Regions from separate parts of the Turicibacter sp. St.80E1 genome, predicted to be linked through region 2. Evidence: a T-box and tRNA genes for the amino acid it is inferred to sense, from the RefSeq annotation. Region 2 holds a T-box; the other regions hold tRNA genes.
The links. The T-box of region 2 lies ahead of serS (serine--tRNA ligase). A T-box ahead of a tRNA ligase gene usually reads a tRNA of that ligase, here a tRNA-Ser.
Positions count from the first base shown of each region.

Region 1: it has a tRNA-Ser gene. The T-box ahead of serS (serine--tRNA ligase) is inferred to sense a tRNA for this amino acid. The anticodon was not compared.
Region 3: it has a tRNA-Ser gene. The T-box ahead of serS (serine--tRNA ligase) is inferred to sense a tRNA for this amino acid. The anticodon was not compared.
Region 4: it has a tRNA-Ser gene. The T-box ahead of serS (serine--tRNA ligase) is inferred to sense a tRNA for this amino acid. The anticodon was not compared.

Region 1 covers NZ_AP039386.1:698,817-700,984, reverse strand. Annotated here, with positions in the region: tRNA gene AC6I0I_RS03325 (tRNA-Gly) at 1-32, opposite strand, end outside; tRNA gene AC6I0I_RS03320 (tRNA-His) at 37-112, opposite strand; tRNA gene AC6I0I_RS03315 (tRNA-Thr) at 117-192, opposite strand; tRNA gene AC6I0I_RS03310 (tRNA-Val) at 199-274, opposite strand; tRNA gene AC6I0I_RS03305 (tRNA-Glu) at 289-365, opposite strand; tRNA gene AC6I0I_RS03300 (tRNA-Arg) at 382-458, opposite strand; tRNA gene AC6I0I_RS03295 (tRNA-Leu) at 467-555, opposite strand; tRNA gene AC6I0I_RS03290 (tRNA-Lys) at 591-666, opposite strand; tRNA gene AC6I0I_RS03285 (tRNA-Asp) at 685-760, opposite strand; tRNA gene AC6I0I_RS03280 (tRNA-Phe) at 766-841, opposite strand; tRNA gene AC6I0I_RS03275 (tRNA-Asp) at 853-928, opposite strand; tRNA gene AC6I0I_RS03270 (tRNA-Phe) at 934-1,009, opposite strand; tRNA gene AC6I0I_RS03265 (tRNA-Asp) at 1,021-1,096, opposite strand; tRNA gene AC6I0I_RS03260 (tRNA-Met) at 1,100-1,175, opposite strand; tRNA gene AC6I0I_RS03255 (tRNA-Ser) at 1,195-1,287, opposite strand; tRNA gene AC6I0I_RS03250 (tRNA-Met) at 1,306-1,382, opposite strand; tRNA gene AC6I0I_RS03245 (tRNA-Pro) at 1,392-1,468, opposite strand; tRNA gene AC6I0I_RS03240 (tRNA-Glu) at 1,484-1,560, opposite strand; gene AC6I0I_RS03235 (phosphatase PAP2 family protein) at 1,727-2,168, opposite strand, start outside.
Region 2 covers NZ_AP039386.1:15,974-18,141, forward strand. Annotated here, with positions in the region: gene gyrA (DNA gyrase subunit A) at 1-514, shown strand, start outside; T-box leader at 614-844, shown strand; gene serS (serine--tRNA ligase) at 909-2,168, shown strand, end outside.
Region 3 covers NZ_AP039386.1:701,904-704,071, forward strand. Annotated here, with positions in the region: gene AC6I0I_RS03330 (DegT/DnrJ/EryC1/StrS aminotransferase family protein) at 1-363, shown strand, start outside; tRNA gene AC6I0I_RS03335 (tRNA-Glu) at 684-760, shown strand; tRNA gene AC6I0I_RS03340 (tRNA-Pro) at 775-851, shown strand; tRNA gene AC6I0I_RS03345 (tRNA-Met) at 861-937, shown strand; tRNA gene AC6I0I_RS03350 (tRNA-Ser) at 956-1,048, shown strand; tRNA gene AC6I0I_RS03355 (tRNA-Met) at 1,068-1,143, shown strand; tRNA gene AC6I0I_RS03360 (tRNA-Asp) at 1,147-1,222, shown strand; tRNA gene AC6I0I_RS03365 (tRNA-Lys) at 1,241-1,316, shown strand; tRNA gene AC6I0I_RS03370 (tRNA-Arg) at 1,324-1,400, shown strand; tRNA gene AC6I0I_RS03375 (tRNA-Glu) at 1,416-1,492, shown strand; tRNA gene AC6I0I_RS03380 (tRNA-Val) at 1,507-1,582, shown strand; tRNA gene AC6I0I_RS03385 (tRNA-Gln) at 1,591-1,665, shown strand; tRNA gene AC6I0I_RS03390 (tRNA-Lys) at 1,671-1,746, shown strand; tRNA gene AC6I0I_RS03395 (tRNA-Leu) at 1,782-1,870, shown strand; tRNA gene AC6I0I_RS03400 (tRNA-Arg) at 1,879-1,955, shown strand; tRNA gene AC6I0I_RS03405 (tRNA-Glu) at 1,972-2,048, shown strand; tRNA gene AC6I0I_RS03410 (tRNA-Val) at 2,063-2,138, shown strand; tRNA gene AC6I0I_RS03415 (tRNA-Thr) at 2,145-2,168, shown strand, end outside.
Region 4 covers NZ_AP039386.1:704,914-707,081, reverse strand. Annotated here, with positions in the region: tRNA gene AC6I0I_RS03525 (tRNA-Thr) at 1-67, opposite strand, end outside; tRNA gene AC6I0I_RS03520 (tRNA-Asn) at 74-150, opposite strand; rRNA gene rrf (5S ribosomal RNA) at 160-268, opposite strand; tRNA gene AC6I0I_RS03510 (tRNA-Leu) at 276-364, opposite strand; tRNA gene AC6I0I_RS03505 (tRNA-Lys) at 400-475, opposite strand; tRNA gene AC6I0I_RS03500 (tRNA-Gln) at 481-555, opposite strand; tRNA gene AC6I0I_RS03495 (tRNA-Phe) at 564-639, opposite strand; tRNA gene AC6I0I_RS03490 (tRNA-Asp) at 651-726, opposite strand; tRNA gene AC6I0I_RS03485 (tRNA-Met) at 730-805, opposite strand; tRNA gene AC6I0I_RS03480 (tRNA-Ser) at 825-917, opposite strand; tRNA gene AC6I0I_RS03475 (tRNA-Met) at 936-1,012, opposite strand; tRNA gene AC6I0I_RS03470 (tRNA-Asn) at 1,065-1,141, opposite strand; rRNA gene rrf (5S ribosomal RNA) at 1,152-1,260, opposite strand; tRNA gene AC6I0I_RS03460 (tRNA-Leu) at 1,267-1,355, opposite strand; tRNA gene AC6I0I_RS03455 (tRNA-Lys) at 1,391-1,466, opposite strand; tRNA gene AC6I0I_RS03450 (tRNA-Gln) at 1,472-1,546, opposite strand; tRNA gene AC6I0I_RS03445 (tRNA-Tyr) at 1,555-1,639, opposite strand; tRNA gene AC6I0I_RS03440 (tRNA-Thr) at 1,656-1,731, opposite strand; tRNA gene AC6I0I_RS03435 (tRNA-Val) at 1,738-1,813, opposite strand; tRNA gene AC6I0I_RS03430 (tRNA-Glu) at 1,828-1,904, opposite strand.

The DNA of each region.
Region 1 (2,168 bases), 680 kb from region 2:
AGGCTGAAGTTCTACCATTAAACTACACCCGCATACTGGGGCGACTGATGGGAATCGAACCCACGAATGTCGGAGCCACAATCCGATGCGTTAACCACTTCGCCACAATCGCCATATGGTGCCGGAAGCAGGACTTGAACCCGCAACCTACTGATTACAAGTCAGTTGCTCTACCAATTGAGCTATTCCGGCTCTTTATGGTGGAGGATGACGGGCTCGAACCGCCGACCCTCTGCTTGTAAGGCAGATGCTCTCCCAGCTGAGCTAATCCTCCACTTTTATTTTTAATGGTGACCCGTACGGGATTCGAACCCGTGTATGCATGCGTGAAAGGCATGTGTGTTAAACCGCTTCACCAACGGGCCTTTTTAACACTTTTTATGGCGCGCCCAAGAGGAGTCGAACCCCTAACCTTTTGATCCGTAGTCAAACGCTCTATCCAATTGAGCTATAGGCGCTTTTAAGTTGGTGCCTAGGGCCGGAATCGAACCGGCACGGGTGTCACCACCCGCAGGATTTTAAGTCCTGTGCGTCTACCAGTTCCGCCACCCAGGCATTTCATTATTTCAGGCACGCACCTTTTTTTAAAATGGTGTCCTGCAGAGGACTCGAACCTCTGACCCTCTGATTAAAAGTCAGATGCTCTACCAACTGAGCTAGCAGGACTTTTATTTATTATTTAAATGGCGGTCCAGACGGGAATCGAACCCGCGATCTCCTGCGTGACAGGCAGGCATGTTAACCGCTACACCACTGGACCCTGTATGGTGGCTTGGGACGGAATCGAACCGCCGACACAAGGATTTTCAGTCCTTTGCTCTACCGACTGAGCTACCAAGCCTTTTATTTAAATGGCGGTCCAGACGGGAATCGAACCCGCGATCTCCTGCGTGACAGGCAGGCATGTTAACCGCTACACCACTGGACCTTATATGGTGGCTTGGGACGGAATCGAACCGCCGACACAAGGATTTTCAGTCCTTTGCTCTACCGACTGAGCTACCAAGCCTTTTATTTAAATGGCGGTCCAGACGGGAATCGAACCCGCGATCTCCTGCGTGACAGGCAGGCATGTTAACCGCTACACCACTGGACCTTTTGGTTGCGGGGACAGGACTTGAACCTGCGACCTTCGGGTTATGAGCCCGACGAGCTACCAACTGCTCCACCCCGCGATGTTTATTTATTTTAATATGGCGGAGGAAGAGGGATTCGAACCCCCGCGACGCTTTCACGCCCTGTCGGTTTTCAAGACCGATCCCTTCAGCCGGACTTGGGTATTCCTCCATTTTTCCATATTTATTTTGGTAGCGGAGGAGGGACTCGAACCCCCAACCTCACGGGTATGAACCGTACGCTCTAGCCAGTTGAGCTACTCCGCCTTTTTATTATGGTCGGGAAGACAGGATTCGAACCTGCGACCCCCTGGTCCCAAACCAGGTGCTCTACCAAGCTGAGCCACTTCCCGATCTATTATTTTTAATGGTGACCCGTACGGGATTCGAACCCGTGTATGCATGCGTGAAAGGCATGTGTGTTAAACCGCTTCACCAACGGGCCTTCTCTCAAGACGACTTTCTTATCTTAACACATTCAACAACTTATGTCAAAAGTTTTTTTATTTTCTCGTTCTTTGTCGCTTTTTGGAACTTCTTAATAATATCATCCTTTAACGGGTTTGTCAAAACAATTTTCGCATTTTTTTCAAAAAAATAAAGGTAAGTCATCAATGCTTACCTTTATTTAGCCATCTAAATAGATAGGGATAACCTGCAAAGCTATAAAAAGCTAGCAATCCTCCGTATAAAAATTGATAAACCATGCCTTTAAAGGGCAAGGTTATGAGGAACCATTTTAAAATAAATAAAGATACGATTCCTATCATAAAACGAAATAACCGCATCGCAATTCGTCCCTTAACTTTGAAATTTACATATTTTTTTTCAAAGGCTACACCGACTATAAACCCTAAATATTCACCTACCATATGAGCAGGATGATGTGGTAATACTAAAAGAAAGGGAAGGAATAAAACAAGCGTAGCTAAATAGAGTTTACTTTTATCCTCAGACCTTAAAAACAACCTGTATGTACAGTAACTAATCGTTAAACCAAACAAAATTCCGCACACCACATCTTTTGGGTAATGAACCCCTAGGTAAAGCCGT
Region 2 (2,168 bases):
TGGAAAAGCTGTTTGGTTTGATGAGACTGAGGTTCGTCCAATGGGACGTACAGCAGCTGGTGTTCGAGGTATTTTCTTAGAGGAAGATGAAGTTGCAATTGGAATGGAAATGGTCACAACGGACCAAGAAATTCTTGTAGTAACAGAGAACGGATTTGGTAAACGAACTTCAATTAAAGAATATCGCAAAACAAAACGTGGTGGAAAAGGTGTTAAAACGTTAACTATCACGGATAAAAACGGAACATTAGTGGCCATGAAGGCTGTAAATGGGGATGAGGATCTAATAATTGTAACAAATAAAGGGGTTATTATCCGAACACCAATTCAACAAATTTCACAAACTGGCCGTGCAACACAAGGGGTAAAATTAATTCGACTAACTGATGAACAATTAGTGTCTAGTGTTGCAATTGTTGAACATGAGGAGTCTGACGAGTCACAACTAGTTAGTGAAGAAGTCCAAAAGGTTGCTGAAGGAGCAGAGTTAGACAATAAACCAGAGTCAGAATAGTAAAAAAGAAATAATTTGTGTTAAAGAGGTATATAATATAATACAATTAATATACTAATATTGACAAAAAAAGGTCTTAGTGCTATAGTACAATTAAATAAAAAAGCATTGATTAGGATTAGTACTTTTTACTTTTATTGCCTAGAGAGTCAGTGGTCGGTGGAAACTGAAGAGTAAGTAATAAGGAATCAACCTAGGAGTGGAATGAAGAAATTTAGTATTCATTCACGGTTTAACCGTTATCTTTACAAGTGGTTTTATCAAATGATTTGTTATGAATCTGTTGATAAGCAACTAGGGTGGCAACGCGGGTTAAGTCTCGTCCCTAAGTCAGGGGACGGGACTTTTTTGCGTTTGAACTAACTAATCAAATGAGCTTATAGGAGGAATATCGATGTTAGATTTAAAACGAGTAAGAGAAGATTTACAAGGCACGATTGAGCGTTTAGGGACACGCGGTGGTGATTTCAGTTATTTAAATAAAATCACTGAATTAGACGAGCAACGTAAAAATATTATTTTAGAGGTTGAACAATTAAAATCAAATCGTAATGAGGTATCAAAATTAATTGGTCAATATAAACGTGAAAAAAAGGATGCGTCTGAATTACTTGCACAAATGAATGGTGTTGGTGAAAAAGTTAAAGAATTAGATGAAAAATTACGTCAAATTGATGAAGAAATTAAAAATTTATTATTAATTACCCCAAATGTTCCATGTGGAACAATTGCTATTGGGAAAGATGAAAATGATAACGTAGAAATTCGTAAATATGGAGAGCCAACTCATTTTGATTTCGAACCAAAAGCTCACTGGGATTTAGTTACTGAGTTAGATATTATTGATTTTGAACGTGCTGGGAAAATCACGGGAAGTCGTTTTGCGGTTTATAAAGGATTAGGAGCGCGTTTAGAGCGTGCCTTAATTAGTTTTATGTTAGATTTACATACGGGAGATCATGGATACACGGAAATTTTACCTCCGGTTATTGTGAACCGTGCGAGTATGACAGGGACGGGACAATTACCTAAATTTGAAGAAGATGCGTTTAAGCTAGTAGATTCAGATTATTTTCTTATCCCAACAGCAGAGGTTCCGGTTACAAATTTACACCGCGATGAGATTCTAAATGGTGAACAGTTACCGATTAAATATACAGCTTATAGTCCATGTTTCCGTGCTGAGGCTGGATCAGCGGGACGAGATACACGAGGAATTATTCGTCAGCATCAATTTAATAAGGTAGAATTAGTGAAGTTTGTTAAGCCAGAAGATTCATATCAAGAGTTAGAAAGTTTAACGGCTAATGCTGAGAAAGTATTACAATTATTAGGGTTACCTTATCGAGTAATTGAGTTATGTACAGGAGATATTGGATTCTCGGCAGCAAAAACATATGATATTGAGGTTTGGTTGCCATCTTATCATGCGTATAAAGAGATTTCTTCTTGTTCAAATTTTGAAGATTTCCAAGCACGTCGCGCTAACATCAAGTTCCGTCGCGATGCGAAGGCTAAACCTGAATTTGTTCATACATTAAATGGTTCAGGTTTAGCAATTGGTCGTACGGTTGCCGCTATTATTGAAAATTATCAGCAAGCAGATGGAAGCATCGTAATTCCGGAAGCTTTACGTCCATATATGCGTAATCTT
Region 3 (2,168 bases), 690 kb from region 2:
TATGAAACGTATAGGCGCGCTTTTAAAGAGATAGGTGAAATAGAAATGATGAATATTTGCGATTATGGACATTCGAATTACTGGTTATCTGTTATGACGGTTAAGAGGGGTTCTGTAGTAACCAGTAAGGAAATTATGGAAAAATTGAAATCTCATCATATTGAATCACGACTTGTTTGGAAGCCAATGCATTTTCAACCGGATTTTTCCGACTTTCCTTTTTTTACAATACAGGAGGGGACTTCTATTGCAGAGGATTATGCAAATAGAGGGATTTGCTTGCCTTCTGATACCCAAATGACACAAGGGGAACAAGAGCGAGTGGTAAATATTGTTAAACAATTGTTTATAAATAGTAAGTAATGAACTAAAAGATTGAAAGTAACCGGATAAGATATTACGGGTACTTTCTTTTTTATCGTTTTAAAGATTTGACTTATCTTAAAAAGAGATCGGGGATTGGATTAGGGGAGTGTGCAGAAAAAGTTATTAATTATTTAAGTTTAAAAAATTTAAAATAGGTAATATTAAAAAAGTAATAATTTTTTCAGAAAAAAACTTTGACAAATAAAAAGAATGATGATATTATAAAAAAGTCCTAAAAAACGACAAAAACAAATAAAAAAAAGTATTTGACAAATCTTGTTGGATGTGTTAAGATAAAAAAAGTCGTCTTGAGAGAAGGCCCGTTGGTGAAGCGGTTTAACACACATGCCTTTCACGCATGCATACACGGGTTCGAATCCCGTACGGGTCACCATTAAAAATAAAGATCGGGAAGTGGCTCAGCTTGGTAGAGCACCTGGTTTGGGACCAGGGGGTCGCAGGTTCGAATCCTGTCTTCCCGACCATAATAAGAAGGCGGAGTAGCTCAACTGGCTAGAGCGTACGGTTCATACCCGTGAGGTTGGGGGTTCGAGTCCCTCCTCCGCTACCAAAACGAATATGGAAAAATGGAGGAATACCCAAGTCCGGCTGAAGGGATCGGTCTTGAAAACCGACAGGGCGTGAAAGCGTCGCGGGGGTTCGAATCCCTCTTCCTCCGCCATATTAAAATAAATAAACATCGCGGGGTGGAGCAGTTGGTAGCTCGTCGGGCTCATAACCCGAAGGTCGCAGGTTCAAGTCCTGTCCCCGCAACCAAAAGGTCCAGTGGTGTAGCGGTTAACATGCCTGCCTGTCACGCAGGAGATCGCGGGTTCGATTCCCGTCTGGACCGCCATTTAAATAATAAATAAAAGTCCTGCTAGCTCAGTTGGTAGAGCATCTGACTTTTAATCAGAGGGTCAGAGGTTCGAGTCCTCTGCAGGACACCATTTTAAAGCGCCCATAGCTCAATTGGATAGAGCGTTTGACTACGGATCAAAAGGTTAGGGGTTCGACTCCTCTTGGGCGCGCCATAAAAAGTGTTAAGAGGCCCGTTGGTGAAGCGGTTTAACACACATGCCTTTCACGCATGCATACACGGGTTCGAATCCCGTACGGGTCACCATTAAAAATAAAAGTGGAGGATTAGCTCAGCTGGGAGAGCATCTGCCTTACAAGCAGAGGGTCGGCGGTTCGAGCCCGTCATCCTCCACCATATAAGAATGGGCTATAGCCAAGCGGTAAGGCAACGGACTTTGACTCCGTCATGCGCTGGTTCGAATCCAGCTAGCCCAGCCAATGATGTCCTGCTAGCTCAGTTGGTAGAGCATCTGACTTTTAATCAGAGGGTCAGAGGTTCGAGTCCTCTGCAGGACACCATTTTGAAAAAAGGCGCGTGCCTGAAATAATGAAATGCCTGGGTGGCGGAACTGGTAGACGCACAGGACTTAAAATCCTGCGGGTGGTGACACCCGTGCCGGTTCGATTCCGGCCCTAGGCACCAACTTAAAAGCGCCCATAGCTCAATTGGATAGAGCGTTTGACTACGGATCAAAAGGTTAGGGGTTCGACTCCTCTTGGGCGCGCCATAAAAAGCGTTAAAAAGGCCCGTTGGTGAAGCGGTTTAACACACATGCCTTTCACGCATGCATACACGGGTTCGAATCCCGTACGGGTCACCATTAAAAATAAAAGTGGAGGATTAGCTCAGCTGGGAGAGCATCTGCCTTACAAGCAGAGGGTCGGCGGTTCGAGCCCGTCATCCTCCACCATAAAGAGCCGGAATAGCTCAATTGGTAGAG
Region 4 (2,168 bases), 690 kb from region 2:
AAGCAGGACTTGAACCCGCAACCTACTGATTACAAGTCAGTTGCTCTACCAATTGAGCTATTCCGGCTTTTTATGGCGCCCCAACTAGGACTCGAACCTAGGACCCCTTGATTAACAGTCAAGTGCTCTAACCAACTGAGCTATTGAGGCTTTTTTGTTGCCCAGCAACGTCCTACTCTCGCACTTTCGTACTACCATCGGCGCTAAGAAGCTTAACTTCTGTGTTCGGTATGGGAACAGGTGTGACCTTCTTGCTATCATTACTGGACCTTTTTTGGTGCCTAGGGCCGGAATCGAACCGGCACGGGTGTCACCACCCGCAGGATTTTAAGTCCTGTGCGTCTACCAGTTCCGCCACCCAGGCATTTCATTATTTCAGGCACGCGCCTTTTTTCAAAATGGTGTCCTGCAGAGGACTCGAACCTCTGACCCTCTGATTAAAAGTCAGATGCTCTACCAACTGAGCTAGCAGGACATCATTGGCTGGGCTAGCTGGATTCGAACCAGCGCATGACGGAGTCAAAGTCCGTTGCCTTACCGCTTGGCTATAGCCCATTCTTAAATGGTGGCTTGGGACGGAATCGAACCGCCGACACAAGGATTTTCAGTCCTTTGCTCTACCGACTGAGCTACCAAGCCTTTTATTTAAATGGCGGTCCAGACGGGAATCGAACCCGCGATCTCCTGCGTGACAGGCAGGCATGTTAACCGCTACACCACTGGACCTTTTGGTTGCGGGGACAGGACTTGAACCTGCGACCTTCGGGTTATGAGCCCGACGAGCTACCAACTGCTCCACCCCGCGATGTTTATTTATTTTAATATGGCGGAGGAAGAGGGATTCGAACCCCCGCGACGCTTTCACGCCCTGTCGGTTTTCAAGACCGATCCCTTCAGCCGGACTTGGGTATTCCTCCATTTTTCCATATTTATTTTGGTAGCGGAGGAGGGACTCGAACCCACAACCTCACGGGTATGAACCGTACGCTCTAGCCAGTTGAGCTACTCCGCCTTCATTTTATATTAATTTTTCAAATATAATCTTTCTAAAAGATAATATTTTATGGCGCCCCAACTAGGACTCGAACCTAGGACCCCTTGATTAACAGTCAAGTGCTCTAACCAACTGAGCTATTGAGGCTTTTTTTATTGCCCAGCAACGTCCTACTCTCGCACTTTCGTACTACAATCGGCGCTAAGAAGCTTAACTTCTGTGTTCGGTATGGGAACAGGTGTGACCTTCTTGCTATCATTACTGGACCTTTTTGGTGCCTAGGGCCGGAATCGAACCGGCACGGGTGTCACCACCCGCAGGATTTTAAGTCCTGTGCGTCTACCAGTTCCGCCACCCAGGCATTTCATTATTTCAGGCACGCGCCTTTTTTTAAAATGGTGTCCTGCAGAGGACTCGAACCTCTGACCCTCTGATTAAAAGTCAGATGCTCTACCAACTGAGCTAGCAGGACATCATTGGCTGGGCTAGCTGGATTTGAACCAGCGCATGACGGAGTCAAAGTCCGTTGCCTTACCGCTTGGCTATAGCCCATTCTTAAGTGGTGGTGGGGGACGGATTCGAACCGCCGAACTCTCAGAGAGCGGATTTACAGTCCGCCGCGTTTAGCCACTTCGCTACCCCACCGTATTCTTTTGTTATATGGTGCCGGAAGCAGGACTTGAACCCGCAACCTACTGATTACAAGTCAGTTGCTCTACCAATTGAGCTATTCCGGCTCTTTATGGTGGAGGATGACGGGCTCGAACCGCCGACCCTCTGCTTGTAAGGCAGATGCTCTCCCAGCTGAGCTAATCCTCCACTTTTATTTTTAATGGTGACCCGTACGGGATTCGAACCCGTGTATGCATGCGTGAAAGGCATGTGTGTTAAACCGCTTCACCAACGGGCCTTTTCGACTTTTTTATTTTATCACGATTCAAACCCTATGTCAAAAAGTTTTTTTGTTTTTTTTATTTTTTCAGTCTCTTTTACTCTATCCAACCTTCCTTTCCTATTAAAGCCTCAATGGAATGTTTCACGTGATAAATAGGTTGAGCATAAAAAGTCTATAATCTGATTTCACAAGATCCCTGAGTTTTATTTAAATGGGATTCATTAAGCGTAAATATCGTATCCATGCTATTGAACAAGTATCCTTAACAGATAATCAATC